3 regions of the Providencia huaxiensis genome follow, and region 3 is predicted to be linked to each of the others. Evidence: predicted binding sites of a transcription regulator. Region 3 holds the regulator's gene; each other region holds the start of a gene.

Region 1 (7,627 bases), 950 kb from region 3:
AGAGGTTGTCGACCCCTAAAATTTTCTGACCAAATTGGAAATCATCGATACTGATGTACTGCTCCGCGAGCGCATATTCAATACGGCATTGACAGTCTATCGGTGTATAATAATCATCGCTGTGCGCTGCAATAACCTCAGAGAAATCTTGGGTTAATTGGTTTGAGTCTTCAATAATATCTTCCCAATAGACAACCCTGAAATCTTCTTGGTTTTGTCTGTCATTGAAATCGGCACCATATAAATCATCACCGCCAATAAAAAATTGCAAAATACCCTTTTCTGGATAATTTTCGAGTTTAGGCATTTGTGCAAAATTAATTTGTGCCAACAACTTTAAAGGAGTTCCTTCACTATTCGTCGGGTATTTTTCATTCAGTGGCAAATATGGCATACCACCGACTCGACTCTCCCATAACACAGTGTTTTCAATTGGGGTTAAGGCCATTGTAACAAGCGGCTTTTTAGTGGCTTTGATTTTATCTGCGAAAGGTTTAATTACATCAGGAAGGGAATTGAAGTCGACCATATAGCATTCCAAATAGACAGTTAATGTCCCTCTAGACTACTTGATTTTTACGTATTTAAAATCAGATATAACTGTAACTTATCCTTTCATTTCAAGTCATAGTTATAAAACTATAACTAATTTTCTAAATAGTTTCGGTTACAGCTAGGCGGCGAATGAAGCTATCCCAAGGAGCATACAAAAGTATGTGACTTGGGTAGCTGAATGAAGCCAACAACGCTGTAAATTTAATGACGACAAAAAATCACAATCACCATTAATTTTCTAAATAGTTTCGGTTACAGCTAGGCGGCAAATGAGGCTATCCCAAGGAGCATACAAAAGTATGTGACTTGGGTAGCTGAATGAAGCCAACAACGCTGTAGCCCAAACTATGACGAAAATTTAGCCTTCGTTGTAAATTTCCAAATCCTCAACCTCACTCTGGTCCTTCAACTTTAACTCATCGTCTTTCCGTAAGTTTTCTAAGTAGTCTAAATAACTTTGGTCGATATCCTTTGTCACATAAATACCATCAAATACCGAGCATTCAAACTCCGTGATTTCCGGGTTTTCTTCTTTAACAGCATCCACCAAATCACTTAAATCTTGGAATATCAGGCCATCTGCACCGATAAGCTTACGAATTTCATCCACTTCACGACCGTGTGCAATCAATTCATTTGCATTTGGCATATCAATACCATACACGTTAGGGAAACGCACTTCGGGTGCCGCTGAGGCAAAATAAACATTTTTTGCTCCAGCTTCGCGTGCTAGCTCAACAATTTGCTCAGATGTTGTTCCGCGCACAATTGAGTCATCGATGAGTAAGACGTTTTTATCACGAAACTCTGCACGGTTCGCATTAAGTTTACGACGTACGGATTTACGACGTTCTTGCTGACCCGGCATGATAAATGTACGGCCTACATAGCGGTTTTTCACGAAACCTTGGCGATATGGTTTATCAAGAATATGTGCGATTTCTAGCGCAATATCACACGATGTTTCTGGGATAGGGATCACCACATCGATATTTAAATCTTCCCATTCACGGGCAATTTTGGCGCCCAGTTTTTGTCCCATACGTAATCTTGCGTTATATACCGACACTTTATCAATAAAAGAGTCTTGGCGAGCAAAATAGACATATTCAAAGATACATGGGGTTAATTGTGGGTTATCAGAGCATTGGCGTGTAAATAATTGCCCTCTTTCTGTCACATATACCGCTTCACCCGGAGCGACATCGCGTAAAAATTCGAAGCCTAAAGTATCAAGCGCGACACTCTCTGAAGCGACCATATATTCATGCTCACCGCTTTCAGTAATGCGGCGCCCTAATACTAACGGACGGATACCATGAGGGTCACGGAAGGCTAACATGCCATGCCCAATAATTAATGCCACGCATGCATATGCACCGCGTATTTTCTTATGCATGGCTGCCACTGCACTGAAAACATTGTCTGGCTCGAGAGGAAAATGGTCAAACCTATCTAGCTCATGCGCTAATACGTTCAGTAGTATTTCAGAATCAGAGGTGGTGTTAACATGGCGGCGAGCAGTTTCAAATAAGCTTCGCGTTAGTTCGTGAGCGTTTGTCAGATTACCATTATGTGCAAGGGTAATACCAAAAGGTGAGTTTACATAGAAAGGCTGTGCTTCTGATGCACTCGAACTGCCTGCTGTAGGATAACGAACATGGCCCAACCCCATACAACCTTGTAGTCTGAGCATATGTCGGGTTTCAAAGACGTCTTTTACAAGGCCATTCGCTTTACGTAAACGAATATTATTTTTGCCATCAATTGTGGCAATACCTGCTGCATCTTGCCCACGATGCTGAAGCACCGTGAGAGCATCATAAATTGATTGGTTTACCGGTGTAACACCGGCGATACCGACAATACCGCACATTTAGTCTTTCCTCATCAGCCAGACGGAGAAATGTTCTCCGGTAGGAAACTTGACGCATTTTGCAGGTAGTCAAAAAACCACCTGATTATATGACTGAACTGCGGAATAAGTTCCGAACGCTGCCAGTCCTCACTTTGAGGTAATGGTGTAAATGTATCGAGAAAAAACAGCAATGCCGAAACAATCAGTACACCACGCAACGCGCCGAAGCAGATCCCCAGAACCCGATCTGTGCCTGATAACCCGGTTTTTTGTACCAACGAGCTAATCACATAGTTCACCACCGCGCCAACAATTAATGTGGCGATAAACAGAGCAGCGATAGCAATGCCATTTCTAACCAGCACATCCTCAAAGCGAGTAAAATAGCCCGCTAAATAAGGATAAAACGTACTCGCAACAAAAAAAGCACAGCCCCATGTAACCAATGAGAGCGCCTCTCGTACAAACCCACGGATCAAGCTAACTAGTGCCGAGAAGCCAATAATGGCGATAATTGTGTAATCTATCCAGACCATATTTTATTCCAAAATTCGCACTCACGACATCAGCGAAGTGCATTCTAACAGAAAACGAAAACGTTTGCGCAACCATTTTTCTATCAATTTTAAAAAAATAGCGGCGAAAAGAAAAAATCATAATCGCCGCAGTAAGTTACTAAATCCCCTTACCTTTTAGGGATTATTGAAATTCTATTTTAAGGTTTATAGCTTTGAATTATTCCTTTTGTTCCCGTAATCTTGTTCAATTCAGGTAAAGCGGCTTCTAAGCGCTGCCTTGAGGCCTCAGGCCCTACGTAAATACGTGTGAGTTTATTATTCACCGGTTTTGCAGGAACCGTATACACCTGGTAACCAGATAACCTTAGTTTAGCGACAATCTCCTCAACTTTACTTGCATTGTTCAATGCAATCACTTGCACCACAAATGCTTTGCCCTGTGGCTGAGGTTTTGGCTCGGGCTTAGGTTCAGGCTTCGGTTGTGGTTTCGGTTCAACTTTAGGTTCAGGCTTAGGATCTGGCTTGACTGGTTCAACTACGCTCGGTGCAGGGCTTGTTGTCGATGGCCGTGTTTCAACCTGTTCGTTTTGCTGCTGCGTAATGGCTTCTGACAACATGGCTTCAGAAGCCCCTTCTGAAGAAGCGGTGGTTGTCGTACTCACAATAGGCGCGATTGCCTCAATATCTTCTTCATCACCCGGTTTAGGGATAATAGGAATGGCCGCAAATTCATTTTCATTGTATTTTTTATCGCCATCAAGCAGAGCAGGAAGCACAATGACACCTACTGCTACGAGCACAATGGCGCCAGCAAGTCGATTCTGAAATTTACTAGCCACCGGCACTATCCTTCTTGATTTTCCAATAACATCATGACGTGAGCGACGGTATGAAATGACCCGCACACCACAATCACATCTTGCTCGTTTGCATCGATGCAAGCTTGTTGCCACGCTTTTTCTACACTGCCAAACTGGTTAGCTGCTGGTAAATATTGACTAAGTTGGGCCACATCGGCTCCCCTAAACTCAGTTAATGGCGCAAGGTACCAGTCGGTGACTTGTTGTGATAAGCACTCAAGCGTCCCTTTGATATCTTTATCGCCTAGCATCCCAACCACCGCGCGAATGCGACGGTTTTTAGTTTCCGGTAAGGTAGCTAATTTACTGACTAAGTACCCAGCTGCATGTGGGTTATGAGCGACATCCAATATCATTAACGGTTTTTCACCGATAATTTGGAATCGACCCGGTAATTGAGCCGATTTCAAACCTTGATGAATAGCGGATTCAGTCACTTTCTGGGCAATATCAGTGTCAATTTCCAGTAAGCAACTTACCACACCCAGTGCCGTCGCGGCATTCGCTAAAGGGACATTGGGTAACGGCAAATTATGCCATTCACGCTGTGAACTTTTCCATGACCAACTATTTTCTTGCTCACTGTATTGCCAATCCACACCACGACGAAATAACGGCGTACCTAACTGCTCAGCCACTTGAGCAATTGAAGCTGGCATGTCTGGCTCACCAACGACACCATAGTGATCTTTGCGAAAAATGCCGGCTTTTTCATAACCAATGTGCTCACGGTCTGCGCCTAACCAATCAATATGGTCTAAAGCAATACTGGTGATCGCTGCAATGTCAGCATCAACGATATTTGTCGCATCTAACCGCCCGCCTAAACCGACTTCTAAAATCACAATATCGAGTTTAGCTTGTTTAAATAACTGTAACGCAGCCAAGGTGCCATATTCAAAATAGGTCAGCGAAATATCTGCACGCTGGGCTTCAATTGTGGCAAATGCCTCACAGAAATCAGATTCGGGAAGTTCTTGCCCTTGAATACGAACGCGCTCGGTATAACGGATAAGATGTGGTGAACTGTAAACCCCAACGTTTAGCCCAGAAGCCATAAAAATGGACTCTAGCGTATGACAGGTTGTTCCTTTGCCGTTGGTTCCAGTGACAGTGATAACTTTGGGGGCAGGTTGCGTTAGGTTCATTTTCCTAGCAACTTGACCGACTCGCTCCAACCCCATATCAATATTTTGGCTATGTAGGTCGGTGAGATAAGAAAGCCAAGCCTCCAAAGGAGACTTGGCGTTAGGAATGATTAGATTACTCATCATCTTTTTTATGCTTTTCAGAATCCTTTTTTGGCTCTTGGGCATCAAGTTCATCAACGGCGTTAATGTCGATTTCAACCGTTTCCGCTACGATGATAGGTGTCTCATTAAAGCTTGGTTTATTGGTTAACATTGCCAATATTTCAGCTAAACGGTCACGCATCTCAGGGCGGCGAACTATCATATCAATCGCGCCTTTCTCAAGTAAGAATTCACTGCGTTGGAAGCCTTGTGGTAATTTTTCGCGAACCGTCTGTTCGATAACACGCGGCCCCGCAAAACCGATTAATGCTTTCGGCTCAGCCACGTTAATATCACCTAACATAGCTAAACTTGCAGATACCCCACCCATGGTTGGGTCGGTCAATACTGAAATATAAGGTAAACCACGCTCTTGCATTTTTGCTAATGCGGCACTGGTTTTTGCCATCTGCATCAATGATAACAGTGCTTCTTGCATACGCGCACCGCCACTTGAAGAGAAACAAACCAATGGGCAGTTATCTTCCAGAGCTTGTTCAACCGCACGCACAAAACGCGCACCGACAACAGAGGCCATTGAACCGCCCATAAAGGCGAATTCAAACGCTGCAGCCACAACAGGCATGCCTTTCAATGTGCCTTTTAGCACGATGATCGCATCTTTTTCACCTGTTTCTTTTTGCGCAGCAGCAATACGGTCTTTATATTTTTTTGAATCTTTGAACTTAAGGATATCTTTTGGCTCAAGTTCGCTACCTAATTCCGTTGTTGAGTTTTCATCAAGGAAGGTTTCTAAACGCTGACGTGCGTGAATTCGCATATGGTGGTCACATTTTGGACACACGGATAAATTACGCTCTAATTCAGCACCATATAATACTTGCCCACAGCTATCGCATTTAGTCCAAACCCCTTCTGGGATATTGGCTTTATGTGATTGGGTCAAGTTACCTTTCTTTAAAATTTTTTCAATCCAGCTCATTAATGGACCTTTTTGTCTGATTCACTCTGGTTATCACCAGTATGTAATTTTTTGCCATTAAACCACAATGATATCTCACTGTAGATAAAAACTTGTTAAACCACCTTGCTAAACGGCTTAGTGGTTATCGATTTTTTGCGCTGCCGCACGCTTTTCTTTTGCAGCGATCCGGCGATGACGAATAATTTCAACCACACCCGGCAAAATTGAAACAAAGATAATCGCGACTATCAGTAATTTCAAATTCTTTTGTACGAACGGTAATTCACCAAAGAAATAACCTGCATAGGTGAATAATAATACCCAAATAAACGCGCCCGTCACATTATAAAACGCAAAGTGACGATAAGACATTTTACCCATTCCTGCAACGAATGGCGCAAAAGTTCTGACTATCGGCACAAAGCGTGCCAGTATAATCGCTTTACCGCCATGTTTTTCATAAAAAGCATGGGTTTTATCTAAATAAACACGACGAAAAATCTTCGAATCTGGATTTTTGAATAGTTTCTCACCAAAAATACGCCCGATTGTGTAGTTCACTGCATCACCAATAATTGCCGCGGTGATCATTAAAGCGACCATTAAATGGACATTCAAGTCATTGCTGTCTAATGACGAAATCGCGCCAGCAACAAATAATAACGAATCTCCAGGTAAAAATGGTGTGACCACTAACCCTGTTTCACAAAATAGGATCAGAAACAGGATACCATAGACCCATGTACCATAATCTCTGACCAGTTCAGCAAGGTGTACATCGATATGTAAAATAAAGTCGATAATAAAAGTGATAAATTCCATATAATCCTCATTAATAATAGCATCCATGCTATTTGCAATAATTATGAGATAGATAAAAATTCGCTTTACATCAGTTCATCTGCCAGAAAAAGAGGCCCCATCACATTCTGAGGTAACTCAAATTTCTCTGGGTAATCGACACTCACTAAATACAACCCTTCCGCTTTGGCGGTTGCAGCTGCCTTCGTGCGATCTTTTAACTCAAGAAGATGTGCCATCCAATCAATATTTTGATTGCCACAGCCAATCTCCAACAGACTTCCGACAATATTTCTTACCATATGGTGAACAAACGCATTGGCTTTGATGTCTACCACCACATAATTACCGTGGCGGCTGACATTCACATGCATCACATTACGCCATGGCGACTTCGACTGACACTGGACTGCTCTGAATGAGGTAAAATCACGCTCACCCAATAGCGCCTGTGCCGCTTCATGCATTCTTTTTTCATCGAGCGGGTAATGAAAATGTGTTACGCCATTCGACAAAATTGCAGGCCGATAACGGTGATTAAAAATCACATAGCGATATCGGCGTGCTGTTGCACTAAAGCGTGCATGAAATTCCTCGGCCACTGGTTTACACCAGCGGACAGCGATATCCGCAGGTAAATGGGTATTCGTCCCCATCGTCCAAGCCGCCTCTTTACGGATGGCCGAGGTTTCAAAATGCACCACTTGCCCTGTGGCATGCACACCTGCATCGGTACGCCCTGCGCAAAACACGCTAATTGGCTCCGCAGCAATTTTTGATAAAGCTTCTTCTAAGCAGCCTTGAACACTTTTAACTTC
Region 2 (7,627 bases), 1.1 Mb from region 3:
AAAATAATTACGCTTTGCAGCACTGAACGTCATTGTTGTTGGGTAAAACTCTTCAAATGAACCATCTTGTACTAATCGTCTAATGATAGCCATATATTTATTCCTTCTAATGTTAATAATGAATAATAATGTGATTGCCTAGTTATCATAAATAAATAAGTTAGATTTAAAATAATCTTTATTATTAGTTCATTTCATATATCTAATTAATAGAATAAACATTCACAAAGATTGAAAGTTATGATAGAAATAATAAAAAAGATAAAGGGTTAAAAATATGTTCGAAAATCTTGGCGTTCTTAACTTCTGGACTTATTTGGCAGGGCTTGTACTAATCATTATCGTACCAGGGCCTAATTCATTATATGTATTAAAAACAAGTACATCGAGCGGCACACGGTTTGGTTATCGGGCTGCGCTAGGGGTATTTACTGGGGATGCGATATTAATTTTCCTATCATTTATCGGTGTCGCGTCAGTGATAAAAGCATCTCCAACGTTATTTATGATAGTGCGCTATTTAGGTGCGGCTTATCTGCTATATTTAGGCGGTAAGATTTTATATAGCACCTTTATGCGTAAAAAATCGAATCAAGACGGCATTGACGTTATCTCAATTAAAACAGAAAAACATTTTACTCGTGCCCTTGTACTTAGCTTAACAAACCCGAAAGCTATTTTATTTTATATCTCTTTCTTCATTCAATTTGTTGATTTTAATTACTCTCATGCATGGGTGCCCTACCTTGTACTCGCGACGATCTTAGAATTAGTTAGTTTTTTATACTTAAGCTTATTGATTTTTAGTGGTTACTTGATAGCGCGTTTTTTACGTGAAAAACAACTCCTTGCAAAGCTTGGAAATTGTACGGTAGGTGCTTTCTTTATGGGTTTTGCCGCTAAATTAGCGATTTTTAGTAATTAAAATTAGGCTGTTATTATAGAGGCAAAAGCATTTTAATTGCGGTCACTCTAACATTTAAGGATAATTACGTGTAAACGCATTGGCCAGAGGTAAGAGTGACGCAAATAGAAATTGATGAATATTGGATGCAACAAGCCATTGAACTTGCGCTAAAAGCACAAGATCTCGGAGAAATTCCTGTTGGTGCGGTTTTAGTTAAAGATAACCGCTTAATTGCTTCGGGTTGGAACCGCTCTATTATTGATCACAATCCGACAGCACATGCTGAGATCATAGCTTTGCAACATGCAGGGCAAGCGCTATCAAATTATCGGCTATTAGATACCACGCTATATGTCACGTTAGAGCCTTGTATTATGTGTGCAGGTGCAATGATCCACAGCCGCATTAGCCGTGTAGTTTATGGCGCGAAGGACTTTAAAACAGGAGCTTGTGGTTCTTACCTAAATATCATGGGGCAAGCTGGGCTAAATCATTATGTTGATGTTACTGGTGGTGTTCTAGAAAAAGAGTGTTCTTCAATGCTGAGTGCTTTTTTTAAACTGCGTAGAGCCCAAAAAAAAGAACAAAAGCGCTAACACAATAAAATTTAGCGCTTTTATTTTTTATTTCTGCACAACTTATAGCGGGTTTTCAGGTGCTTTTGGTGGAGAGACAGCGGCATCACCATCGGCCTCATCGGTATTTTGCGATGGGTGCAGTGAAAGCAAATATTTTCCTAATGGTAGTCTTTTTTCTTCAAGAGTTTTAGGGGGTTGTGTCGTAGAACGCATTTTCTCTAAGTGCGAAATACTCACTTTTTCAGTAACAGGGGACTGGTTTTGAATCGTTTGAGCCCCTGCTGGGGTAAGATCTTCTGGAGAAATTAAATAAATAAGTGATTTTTGCGCAATATCAAGCGCATGTTGCTTTCTTTCTTGGCTTTGTAGGTAACCAACTAGGCTTTGATGATAACGACGAATGTTTTCAACGTAACGATAAGCTTCATGGCCACGAGCATAGCCATAAGTGAGTTGTGAGTAATATTTTTTCTGCGTTAATAAGGGTAAACGGGCTTTTACGTCTAACCACCTGTTAGGGTCTCCACCTAACATTTCAGTTAATTTACGCACATCCTGCATATGCCCATATCCCATATTATAGGCAGAAAGGGCGAACCAGATACGGTCATCCTCTTCGATGGTTTCAGGTAAACGTTCCATAATATAAGCAATATACGCGGCCCCACCCTTGATACTTTCTTCAGGGTCTAACCTGTCCACAATACCCATTGTTGTTGCTGTTGGCTTGGTTAGCATCATCAAACCGCGTACCCCTGTAGGCGAAGTTGCTAAAGGATCCCAATGGGACTCTTGCCATGCGATAGCCGCTAACAGTTTCCAGTCAATGACTTGAGCGTATTTTTCAAAAAGTGGTTGATATTCAGGGAGCTTGCTATCAATTGCTTTTATAAATGCCATTGTGTCGAAATAATCGAAAGACTCTACATGGCTAAAATATTTTTCATTAAGACGTGCGAGTAATTCGGTTTCATGGCTGAGATTGAAGAAATCAAGCAATGCAGCGTCTAAACTGTTTTCTTTGCTACGACGCATGTACCAAGTGACAGCATGTTCATCCAAGAGATCAAAAGCAACGGCAATTTGAGGGTGAATGCGTTGCTGTAGCGCAACAGCGATAGAGTCTTCTAATGTGTAGTCAACCTCACCATCGGCAACCATTTCAAGGATTTGATTGGTATTGTATTTTGAGGTTTCTTCCCATTTTAGGTTTGGGTATTCTTTGGCCAGTTCTTTCAGTGTACTTGCATGAGCCGTACCTGCTGTAACTAACAATTTACCATTAATTTCATTGAAATTTTTAGGTCGATTGGTCCCTTTGCGATAGACAAGCTGTTGAGTAACATTAAGATAACTTGGACCTGTTTTCGTTTTGGCTAAACGATCTTTGTTATACAGCAAGCCCGCGACTGCGATATCAGCATCACCATTTTCAAGGTCATCGAATATTTGCTCGAATGTTGGGCGGATGGTTATTTTAAGCTTAACTCCTAGGTATGAGGCAAAGCCTTGAGCCAGCTCGTAGTCAAACCCACGCAGCTGTTTTTGCTCATCAATATAGATAAGTGGTGAGCTAACGGCACTAATACGTAATTCACCTTGAGAAATAATTTTATTAATTTGTGAATCTTGCGTATTGGGCCAACGGACGTTAAAACCGATGACCATAGTAGCCAGTAGCGCGATGACCACGACAATTAAATAGTTAACTTTTAAGTTATTCAAATAATAGTTTCTCGTGCATTGACTGGTGTTGTATGTCCATAAAAGAGTATGGCTAAGTAATGGTTATAATTCCAGTGGTCGGCTATTTTGCTCAACATTTAGGAACGGTGCAACCTATATTATCGTATTTAGCACAGAATAATATTTAACTAATCGCTTTATTTTTAATCACGCAAACGGTTTCGTATTGATGAACATTGCTCTATAATGTGTTCCGGTTTCCCTGCTTTCATGTTCAGGGCTGGCGTTTAAAAGAGAGAAATTAAGACGATGGAAATTTTGCGTGGTTCACCTGCTCTATCAGCATTTCGTATTACCCGCCTTTTGGCGCTGTTTGCAGAAAAACAGCTTCCTGTCACGGATATCTATGCTGAATATATGCACTTTGCTGAATTATCAGCGCCGTTGAGTGATAGCGAGCAAGGCAAACTAAGCAGTTTGTTAAAGTATGGTCCTTCTCTGGCAGAGCACGACCCATTCGGTAAGCTTATTTTAGTCACCCCTCGTCCGGGTACTATCTCTCCATGGTCTTCAAAAGCAACGGATATTGCCCATAATTGTGGCCTTAGCCAAGTAAAGCGCATTGAGCGTGGGATTGCTTACTATATTCAAGGTGATGAACTGACCCAAGAACAGTGGCATGAAGTGATCGCGGCGTTACACGATCGCATGATGGAAAGCATTTTCTCTTCTTTTGAACAAGCGAGCGCATTATTTGTGCAGCAGCAGCCGGCACCAATGAAATCTATTGACGTGATTACGGGCGGCCGCCTTGCATTGGAAACAGCAAATAGGGAAATGGGTCTAGCGTTAGCTGATGACGAAATTGATTACTTGCTAGATGCATTTATTGGGTTAGAACGTAACCCAACGGATGTTGAGCTTTACATGTTTGCTCAAGCAAACTCAGAACATTGCCGCCACAAAATCTTTAATGCAGATTGGGTTATTGATGGTGAAGAACAGCCTAAGTCGCTGTTTAAAATGATTAAAAACACCTTTGAAAAAACACCTGACCATGTTTTATCTGCTTATAAAGATAATGCTGCGGTGATGGAAGGTTCATCTGTTGGGCGTTTCTTCCCTGAGCCTGAAGGGCGTACCTACCGTTATCATCAAGAAGATGCTCATATCTTAATGAAGGTCGAAACTCATAACCACCCAACAGCGATTTCCCCTTGGCCAGGCGCAGCAACGGGCTCTGGCGGTGAAATTCGTGACGAAGGCGCAACGGGCCGTGGTGCTAAGCCAAAAGCCGGTTTAGTGGGTTTCTCTGTTTCTAACTTACGCATTCCCGGCTTTGAACAGCCTTGGGAAGAGGATTTTGGTAAGCCAGAACGCATTGTGACCGCTTTAGATATTATGATGGAAGGGCCATTAGGCGGCGCGGCATTTAATAATGAATTTGGCCGTCCTGCGTTATTAGGTTATTTCCGTACTTATGAAGAAAAGGTCAATAGCCACAATGGTGAAGAGTTACGTGGTTATCATAAACCTATCATGTTGGCGGGTGGCATCGGCAATATCCGTGCTGATCACGTACAAAAAGGTGAAATTACGGTTGGTGCCAAACTCATTGTACTGGGTGGCCCTTCGATGAATATTGGATTAGGTGGCGGAGCCGCTTCATCCATGGCATCCGGCCAATCAGATGCAGACCTCGATTTTGCTTCGGTACAGCGCGATAATGCAGAGATGGAACGCCGTTGCCAAGAAGTCATCGATAGCTGCTGGCAACTGGGTGATGATAACCCAATTTTATTTATCCATGACGTCGGCGCAGGCGGTTTGTCGAACGCAATGCCTGAACTGGTCAGTGATGGTGGCCGTGGTGGGCGCTTTGAGCTACGTAAAATTCTCAATGATGAACCAGGAATGAGCCCACTGGAGGTTTGGTGTAATGAATCTCAAGAACGTTATGTAATGGCCGTTTCACCCGAGCAACTTCCTGTGTTCACCGCGATTTGTGAACGTGAACGTGCTCCGTTCGCAGTGATTGGGGAAGCCACTGAAGAGCGTCATTTAACGCTGAATGATGAACACTTTGCTAACCAACCAATAGACATGCCACTGGATGTTTTATTAGGCAAAACGCCAAAAATGTTGCGTGACGTGAAAACATTAAAGGCAGAGCCGGATTCATTAGACAGAACGGCGATTAATTTAAATGAAGCGGTAAAACGTGTCCTGCATTTACCTGCTGTAGCTGAAAAAACATTCTTAATTACCATTGGCGACCGCACAGTTACAGGTATGGTTGCTCGTGACCAGATGGTTGGCCCATGGCAAATTCCTGTCGCTGACTGTGCGGTAACCACTGCTAGCTTAGATAGCTACTATGGGGAATCCATGTCAATTGGCGAAAGAACGCCAGTGGCTTTAGTGGATTTCGCTGCGTCAGCGCGTATGGCGGTAGGTGAAGCATTAACTAACTTAGCGTGTTCTTATGTGCAAGATCTTAAACGTGTAAAACTTTCTGCAAACTGGATGGCAGCAGCTGGGCACCCGGGGGAAGACGCAGGTTTATATGAAGCGGTTAAAGCGGTTGGGGAAGAACTTTGCCCTGCGTTAGGGTTAACGATCCCAGTTGGTAAAGACTCCATGTCAATGAAAACCCGTTGGCAGCAAGATGGCGAAGAACGTGAAATGACATCGCCACTGTCCTTGGTGATCAGCGCATTTGGCCGTGTTGAAGATGTCCGCTTAACAGTGACACCTGAGCTAAAAACAGGCCATGATAACGCCTTGTTATTAATTGACCTTGGACAAGGCAATAACGCACTGGGCGGTTCTGCACTTGCACAGGTATATCGTCAATTAGGTAATAAAGCCCCTGATGTACGCAGCCCGGAAGTCTTGCTCGGCTTCTTTAATACCATTCAGAAGTTATTATCAGAGCAAAAACTATTAGCCTACCATGACCGCTCAGATGGTGGTTTATTCGTGACGTTAGTGGAAATGGCCTTTGCGGGTCATTGCGGCATTAATGTTGATATCAGCTCTTTTGATGAAGACACGCTGGCAGCGTTATTTAACGAAGAGTTAGGTGCGGTCATTCAAATTCATGAAGCTGATAGAGCGTATGTGGCAGAATGCTTTGAGCAAGCAGGGCTTGCAGGCTGTGTTCATCATCTAGGTTCTGCAATAAAGGATGATGCCGTGATCATCAATAGCCGAGATACCGTTGTTTATCGTGAGTCTCGCAGCTTACTGCGTCAATGGTGGGCTGAAACGACTTGGCAAATGCAGCGTTTGCGCGATAACGAAGTGTGCGCAGATGAAGAACACGCATTAAAACAGGATAACCAAGACCCTGGTTTGAATGTGAAACTGACTTATGACATTGAAGAAGACATTGCAGCACCGTTTATTTTGTCTGGTGTGCGTCCTAAAGTGGCCGTTTTACGTGAACAAGGCGTGAACTCCCATGTGGAAATGGCTGCCGCTTTCGACCGTGCTGGTTTCGACGCAGTTGATGTGCATATGAGTGATTTACTTGCAGGTAACTTGTCTTTGGAACAGTTCCAAACATTAGTGGCTTGCGGCGGTTTCTCTTATGGGGACGTATTAGGTGCAGGCGAGGGTTGGGCAAAATCTATTCTGTTCAACAATAAAGTCCGCGATGAATTTGCTGCGTTCTTTAACCGTGCAGACACCTTATCACTGGGGGTATGTAATGGCTGCCAGATGATGTCGAATTTACATACGCTTATTCCAGGTGCAGAGTTCTGGCCGCGTTTTGTGCGTAACCGTTCTGAACGCTTTGAAGCGCGTTTTAGCTTAGTTGAAATAGCAAAAAGCCCATCGCTGTTGCTGCAAGACATGGCGGGCTCTCGTATGCCAATAGCGGTTTCTCATGGGGAAGGGCAAGTGGAAACCCGTGCGGCTGCACATTTACAGCAGTTAGAAGATAATGGGCTGGTGGCAATGCGCTTCGTAAATAACTACGGCCAAGTGACAGAACAATATCCAGCTAATCCGAATGGGTCAATTAATGGTATTACTTCGGTGACCTCGAAAGATGGCCGAGCAACGATCATGATGCCGCACCCAGAGCGTGTTTTCCGTACCGTGAGCAATTCATGGCACCCTGAAAATTGGGGAGAAGATAGCCCATGGATGCGTATTTTCCGTAACGCACGTAAGCAATTAGGTTAATTAGCATTTAAGCAAATTAGTCTCTAAGCAAATTTTGAATACAAGCACTCTATCACTAGGTATAAAGCCAACTTGATAGAGTGCTTTTTTATTATTTAAATATTAATTAATTTCTAATTTATTTCATGAATAAATTTATTAATATATCAGATTAACTTTTTAATTAAAAAATAAATTAAGTGCTAAATTGTTGAATGTTAAATAGTGCTAAGGCAGTGAATGACTTAGTTATTTATATTCACGGTAAAATTCTAGAGAG
Region 3 (7,627 bases):
GAGGTTTAAAAATGCGCTTACTCCATACTATGTTACGTGTTACTGATATGCAGCGTTCTATCGACTTTTACACAAAAGTGTTAGGCATGCGCTTATTAAGAACCAGTGAAAACACAGAGTATAAATACTCTCTCGCATTTGTTGGCTACAGCGATGAAAGTGAAGGCGCTGTCATAGAGTTAACCTATAACTGGGGTGTTGACCAATATGACATGGGTAACGCATATGGTCATATCGCCTTAGGCGTCGATGATGTTGCAAAAACGTGCGATGATATCCGTAGTGCGGGTGGTAACGTAACTCGTGAAGCGGGCCCTGTTAAGGGTGGAACAACTGTGATTGCATTTGTCGAAGATCCAGATGGCTATAAAATTGAGCTGATCGAAAACAAAAGCGCAAGTAAAGGCCTAGGCCATTAATTAGCGATATAATTTAAAAGTTTAGGCGCCTAACTCATCGCCTAAACTTTTATCACCGTTTACCTGCAAATTTTTACTGGTTTTGGCATAATGTCACCCAACCAGAAAACTAAAACTGAAAGTCCTAATGTCTGAAAAAAACAATCCAAATGCCCTAGTGAACCGCTTCAGGGGATACTATCCTGTCGTTATTGATGTTGAAACAGGTGGGTTTAATGCAAAAACTGACGGCCTGTTAGAAATTGCTGCCATCACCTTAAAAATGGACAAAGACGGCTGGCTCTCCATGGATGAAACATTACATTTTCATGTAGAACCTTTTGAAGGCGCAAATCTTGAGCCATCCGCTCTTGCCTTCACAGGAATTGATCCAACTAACCCTCTACGCGGTGCTGTTAGCGAATATGAGGCTCTTCATGCGATATTCAAAGTCATCCGCAAGGGCATGAAAAATACAGATTGTAATCGCGCAATTATTGTCGCTCATAACGCAAATTTTGATCACAGCTTTGTCATGAATGCTGCCGAACGAGCAGGTTTAAAACGTAATCCTTTCCATCCATTTGCAACCTTTGATACAGCGGCATTAAGTGGCTTAGTATTTGGTCAAACCATTTTGGCAAAAGCGTGTGTTTCCGCAGGTATCCCATTTGATGGCAAACAAGCTCATGGCGCGTTGTATGATACGAATCGAACGGCTCTGCTATTTTGCGAAATTGTTAATAAGTGGAAGAAATTGGGTGGTTGGCCAATTATTGAAGACTCTCAATAATCTTTTTATCAATAGTCATGACATAAAAAAAACCGTGTTTAGTAGAAAGTCATCAATGCTTTCACCAAATACGGTTTTTCAGTCTTTTAATTATGGCTTAATTCAGTCTGCACTAGCTTCATCTGCTGAACGGTATTTATCAGCCGTTTCTTTAATTAGAGATTGAAGCTCACCACGCTGGAACATTTCCATGATGATATCACAGCCACCGACCAGCTCACCATCAACCCACAGTTGAGGGAAAGTTGGCCAATTTGCATATTTTGGTAATTCCGCACGAATATCTGGATTTTGTAAGATATCAACATAGGCAAAACGTTCACCACAAGAAGACAGAGCTTGTACTGCCTGAGCAGAAAAACCACAGCTCGGAAGTTTAGGAGAGCCTTTCATATATAATAAAATTGGGTTTTCTTTAATTTGGCGCTCAATTCTTTCAATAGTTGTCATTTTTTAACTTCCTTAAAACAAAGATGCAGGTTTTGCAGTCAGCCGGTAACTGAGAGTCTACCGCAACTTAACAAAATACATTGACTGATTGACTGATATAATAAGAAACTGAATTGTTTCATACAATATGCCAGTTTTATAGGGGCATTACTATAGCATCCCAAAAAGTAAAAAGGCACCTTTTCTATCTTCTCTTTACCTAAGTCAAACAAGTAGCTATTTCTAAGTAAGAACTGAAATTTAATGTGCTTAGGTTCCTCACCTACAATATCTATATGATTTTTATCTGTAATTTCTCTATTTATCTGTTAGCATCTTAGTCGTCTCATTACCTTACCTTTGTAAGGTTGATCGTGCTATCATTAATATATTAAGTATCATATCGCCAATAGGCGAAACTCTAATGATAAGCTGTGACATATTATTTCGCTCACTTTAAGAGCAAACACCCTGAGTATTTTGATATAAAAGCAATCAAGGAGTACGCAATGTCATTTGAACTACCCGCTTTACCGTATGCAAAAGATGCTTTAGAACCTTATATCTCTGCAGAAACCTTAGAATATCACTATGGTAAACACCACAACACATACGTTGTTAACTTAAATAACCTCATCAAAGGTACTAACTTTGAAGGAAAATCTTTAGAAGAAATAATCAAAACTTCTGAAGCAGGGGTTTTTAACAACGCGGCACAAGTTTGGAACCACACTTTCTATTGGAATTGCTTAGCGCCAAACGCTGGTGGCGAGCCGACAGGAAAAGTTGCGGAAGCTATTAATAAAGCATTCGGTTCTTTTGCTGAATTTAAAGCTCAGTTTACTGATGCAGCAACCAAAAACTTCGGTGCTGGATGGACTTGGTTAGTGAAAAAAGCAGATGGTAGCCTTGCAATCGTAAATACATCGAATGCTGCGACCCCAATTTCTGGTGATGATAAACCCGTGTTAACCGTTGATATTTGGGAGCATGCTTACTATATCGATTACCGCAACGCCCGCCCTAAATACTTAGAAAACTTCTGGGCACTGGTTAACTGGAAATTTGTGGAAGAAAACTTAGCATAGTCACCTAGCAAGTATTGAAACAAAGCATAAATAGACAAGGGCGAGATACACTCGCCCTTTTATTTCACCCTACTTGAGGCTGAAATAAAATCAGAAAATATGTGCAGCAAGAAAGATAATCATTGCTAATGAGCCCAATGCAGCAAGCAATCCATATTTAACATCTGTATCCATGAGTTCCTCTCATTCTAATGTAATTGAATTAACAAATAACCATGCAATAATTAAGGTTATTAAGTATACATATCCAAAAAAGTAAAACTAGTGTCTATATCACATGTTATAACATCAATTATTTCTTTCGTTTTTGCGCTAGATCAGACAAAATCGACAACAAATCGCTAAATTATTGCCAGCAAAGGATCAATGCATCAATATGCAGGTAATTTTTTAACAAGAATTCTTATTGAGACCGGTTATTGGTCAGGAGTTTTTTTTCCCCATGGCAACGATTAAAGATGTGGCGAAACGCGCTGGCGTATCTACCACGACTGTATCCCATGTTATTAATAAAACGCGCTTTGTGGCCGATGATACTAAGACAGCGGTCTGGGCTGCGATTAAAGAGCTCAATTATTCACCGAGTGCAGTTGCCCGTAGTTTAAAAGTTAATCATACAAAGTCGATTGGTTTACTCGCAACCTCAAGTGAAGCACCTTACTTTGCGGAAGTCATTGAATCAGTTGAAAATAGTTGTTATGAAAAAGGTTACACGCTTATACTTTGTAATTCCCATAATAATTTGGGAAAACAAAAAGCGTATTTGCAAATGTTAGCGCAAAAGCGCGTTGATGGCCTACTCGTGATGTGTTCTGAATATCCAGATACGTTAATTAGTATGCTTGAAGATTATCGCAATATCCCAATGGTGGTGATGGATTGGGGAACCTCCCGAGGTGATTTTACAGACAGTATTATTGATAATTCATTCCATGGTGGGTACCTTGCAGGCCGCTATTTAATTGATCGTGGGCACCGTGATATTGGTGTGATCCCAGGTTCGCTCGAAAGAAACACCGGTATCGGCCGCTTAACAGGCTTCCAAAAAGCAATGGAAGAGGCAAAGATCACACTGAGAGACCAGTGGATAGTGCAAGGTGATTTCGAACCTGAGTCTGGTTATAAAGCAATGATGCAAATTTTAAGCCATAAACAACGCCCTACCGCGGTATTTTGTGGCGGCGATATCATGGCGATGGGGGCCATTTGTGCGGCTGATGAAATGGGGCTACGTGTTCCACAAGACATTTCAATCATTGGTTATGATAATGTACGAAATGCGCGCTATTTTACCCCAGCATTGACCACTATCCACCAACCAAAAGAGCGTTTAGGCCAAATGGCCTTCACTATGCTGCTCGATCGTATCGTAAATAAGCGCGAAGATGCTCAAACAATTGAAGTCCACCCTCGCCTTGTAGAACGTCGTTCTGTCGCTGACGGTCCATTTATCGATTACCGTCGATAAGACAAATAGTTAAGTTGAAAGCCACTCTGCGTTGAGCGTTTCGTTATCGCCAAGGTAATCTAATAACCAACGGAGCGCGGGTGATGTGTTATTTTCCACCCAAGTTAAACAGCAAGGACTGGGTGGAAATGGCTGGGCTAATGCTAGCTCAACTAATTGGCCTTTTTCACAAAGCGGAGCTGCTCGATGCTCAGGTACCATTCCAACGCATAACCCGTTAACTAAACAAGCTAGACCATTTTCCCAGTAAGGCACGACAAGCCGACGTTGGTTATCAAGTGCCCAAGTATCACGCTTGGGAAGGTTACGAGAGGTATCTTCAAGGCACAAGCTCGGATACTCTCTCATTTGGTCATCAGTCAGTTTTTCACCTATTTTTGCTAATGGATGTTCCGGGCTTGCGACACACATCCACGGCATAAACCCCATATCACGGAAACTGTATCTTTCACCTATCGGGGACGCTCGAGTCGCACCAATCGCAACATCTACGCGCCCGTCAGCCAGTGCATCCCACACTCCATTAAACACTTCTGGATGAATAAAAAGTTCAATATCAGGAAAATGACGATAAAAATCAATAATTAACTGTTCCGTCCTTTGAGGTTTAACAATGCAATCAACGGCAATACTAAATTGCCCGCGCCAGCCATTTGCAACTTGCTGGCACTGATGCCGGGTATCTGTCATTTTTTTGATAACAGAACGGCTTTCCTTAATAAATATCGCTCCTGCTTCTGTCAGAACAACATCACGATGTCGGCGTTCAAATAGAGGAACCGCAAGCCATTCTTCAACTTGCTTTACGGTATAACTGATTGCAGAAGGTACACGGTGCAATTCTTCAGCAGCACCACTAAAGCTCCCAGTTCGAGCAACTGCATCAATCACTTCGAGTGCATGTGCAGACCACATAACTTCTCCTTTCAAAAATTTTGATAGCAAGATCCAAATATTACCGTTTCACAACCTAAAAAAATAGCCTATACAATGGAGCCATCATTAACATTTTTTTAAATATCAGATAAGTAATAATTATGTCGAATACTGTGAAAAAAAATTCCCCTGGTTTTATGGTTTACCTTGCAGGACTTAGCATGCTAGGGTTTTTAGCCATTGATATGTATTTACCTGCATTTGGTGCTATGCAAAACACCTTGCATACATCTGAAGGCGCTATCAGTGCTTCTCTCAGTATATTTTTAGCTGGTTTTGCCTTCGCTCAACTGTTGTGGGGGCCATTATCAGACAAACTTGGCCGTAAGCCTGTGCTCATTGTGGGCTTAACTATTTTCATTATAAGTAGCTTAGCCATTTATTGGGTAGAAACCGCAACACAGCTGTTAACTCTACGTTTTTTACAGGCTGTTGGTGTCTGCTCCGCTGCGGTTTTATGGCAAGCGCTTGTTATCGACCGCTATGATGAAGCAAATACCCAAAAAGTCTTTGCTTCTATTATGCCGCTAGTCGCGCTATCCCCTGCTTTAGCGCCATTATTAGGTGCATGGGTTCTAGAGCACCAAACATGGGAAGCAATTTTCCTGATCCTAATGGCTGTGGGCATATTACTTTTATTACCAACACTCTTTTTGAAAAATGTCTCAGTTAAAACAATCACTGATGACAGCCAACCGCAGGCTAAGATTTCTTTCTCAAACTTACTCAGTTCCCCTGTTTTCAGCGGTAACGTGCTGGTTTATGCATCCTGTAGTGCGGGTTTCTTCGCTTGGTTAACAGGGTCACCTTTTATCTTACGTAACATGGGGTTCAACCCTGCTGATATTGGTCTGAGTTATATTCCACAAACTTTAGCCTTTATTGTTGGTGGATATGGCTGCCGTATTTTATTAGCAAAAATTCGTGCAGAAGCGTTATTTCCATTGTTACTGATTGGTTACGCGGTAAGCATGTCTATTTTATTCATCATGGCCATCTATACCACGCCATCATTAACCATGATATTGATCCCATTCTGCTTTATGGCGGCAATGAACGGGGCCTCTTACCCTATTGCAGTATCCAAAGCACTAAATACATTTCCTAGTGCGAGTGGTAAAGCAGCTGCGTTGCAAAATGCTTTACAGTTAGGCCTATGTTTTTTAGCAAGCCTGCTTGTTTCTGCCCTGCCCTTCGACCCATTGTTAGCCACAACTGGTGTAATGGCAGTTACAATTATCCCAATGGCTATTGGTTATTTTATGCAACGCTGTGACAAAAAAAACAGTCAAACTCTTGAGCAGGTCGACTGCCAGGCGAATTCATAAAATGTAGTTTATCGAATCAATCATGCCGTATTTTATCGGCATGATTGTTATTTAATAAATTCAAGAAAAACGTCTTCCAGTGTATAGCACTTGTGACTATACCGTAATACTTATTAAGTATTTTTCTATATCGCCCATTATTCTTAGCTCACAAAACCTGAACTTTCTTATCACGTTTCTTTATTCAAAGCGGATTTCACTAATAAATAAGGCTTTTATTTTGTTATCTACTAAGATATAGATATTTCATGGTTAATTTTTTTGTTAAAAAACGTTATCATTGCGACATTAAATAATGAGTGCTCAAGAATGATGTTAAAACAGTATTATCCACCAGATGAATTAAAATCCTTTGTTAGCTCTATTTTAATAATCAAAGAGTTTACAGAGGCAATTAAAATTTTTCCTGGAACGGGTGCTGAAATCTGGGTTTCATCAGATACATTTCAGATGACAACTGAAAGCAACTCAGTCGTAGACCCTTATCAACTCATTATTCCTAGAGTCAATACATTTACCGCTAGCCCTAATGATTCAAAAGTCATGGTATTACGTATTCGTCATGATGCATTGCGTTTTCTTCTGCCTCAAAGAACACTAAATTATACTGATGACCCCATCGCTCTGAATGACATATGGAAAGACCGTTGGTTTGAAGCTTTAGCTAATTCTTCATTCAAGAGTTGTTGGATTGCTTTAATAGGACAAAAGCCAAGAAAAAGTCTCATTTCACAGATGAAATTTTAGAGTTGCTATATCGTAACCCAACTAAAAAAATCACTGAAATTGCCGAAGAGACAGGTTTACACCTCCGAGTCATTCAAAAAGAGTTTTTAAAAGAATACGGTATTACGCCAAAAAGATACCAGATCAATTGCCGCTTAGAGCACGTTTTAAAAAGTATGGTAGTAGAACCAGATACCTACCGTTGGTTTGAAACAGGCTATTATGATCAATCCCACTTTTACCGTGATTTTAAAAGATACTTTACTATGACGCCGTCGGCATTTTTAAAATCGAGTTATTCGCTTTTTTACAATACAAAAACTAAGTACCCATTAAGATAGTTCTTAATACATAAGGAGAACGGAATGAGTATTGTTGTGTATGCCCAAATTACAACAGAAAGGACGGATGGGTATTTAACGAAAGAAATCGTTCGTGACTTAGCAAAACTAAGCCGCCGA

Evidence for each region. The regulator PurR, encoded in region 3, represses purine synthesis genes. The targets are predictions, from matches to a motif close to CANGCAAACGTTTGCNTG.
Region 1: a site for PurR is predicted at 3,003-3,020, ahead of cvpA (colicin V production protein). Genes of this name have one in related genera too.
Region 2: a site for PurR is predicted at 3,380-3,397, ahead of purL (phosphoribosylformylglycinamidine synthase). Genes of this name have one in related genera too.

Annotation. Positions count from the first base shown of each region.
Region 1 is NZ_CP031123.2:2,096,168-2,103,794, forward strand. It holds gene CYG50_RS11490 (YwqG family protein) at 1-529, opposite strand, end outside; gene purF (amidophosphoribosyltransferase) at 914-2,431, opposite strand; gene cvpA (colicin V production protein) at 2,446-2,949, opposite strand; gene dedD (cell division protein DedD) at 3,129-3,770, opposite strand; gene folC (bifunctional tetrahydrofolate synthase/dihydrofolate synthase) at 3,776-5,065, opposite strand; gene accD (acetyl-CoA carboxylase, carboxyltransferase subunit beta) at 5,055-6,026, opposite strand; gene CYG50_RS11520 (DedA family protein) at 6,144-6,830, opposite strand; gene truA (tRNA pseudouridine(38-40) synthase TruA) at 6,896-7,627, opposite strand, start outside.
Region 2 is NZ_CP031123.2:2,265,829-2,273,455, reverse strand. It holds gene CYG50_RS12245 (XRE family transcriptional regulator) at 1-93, opposite strand, end outside; gene leuE (leucine efflux protein LeuE) at 278-925, shown strand; gene tadA (tRNA adenosine(34) deaminase TadA) at 1,021-1,503, shown strand; gene mltF (membrane-bound lytic murein transglycosylase MltF) at 1,546-3,210, opposite strand; gene purL (phosphoribosylformylglycinamidine synthase) at 3,481-7,368, shown strand.
Region 3 is NZ_CP031123.2:1,143,793-1,151,419, reverse strand. It holds gene gloA (lactoylglutathione lyase) at 12-419, shown strand; gene rnt (ribonuclease T) at 547-1,191, shown strand; gene CYG50_RS06750 (Grx4 family monothiol glutaredoxin) at 1,294-1,641, opposite strand; gene sodB (superoxide dismutase [Fe]) at 2,130-2,708, shown strand; gene purR (HTH-type transcriptional repressor PurR) at 3,151-4,176, shown strand; gene punR (DNA-binding transcriptional activator PunR) at 4,186-5,091, opposite strand; gene punC (purine nucleoside transporter PunC) at 5,214-6,440, shown strand; gene CYG50_RS23010 (hypothetical protein) at 6,702-7,187, shown strand; gene CYG50_RS23005 (helix-turn-helix transcriptional regulator) at 7,124-7,507, shown strand; gene CYG50_RS06720 (putative quinol monooxygenase) at 7,532-7,627, shown strand, end outside.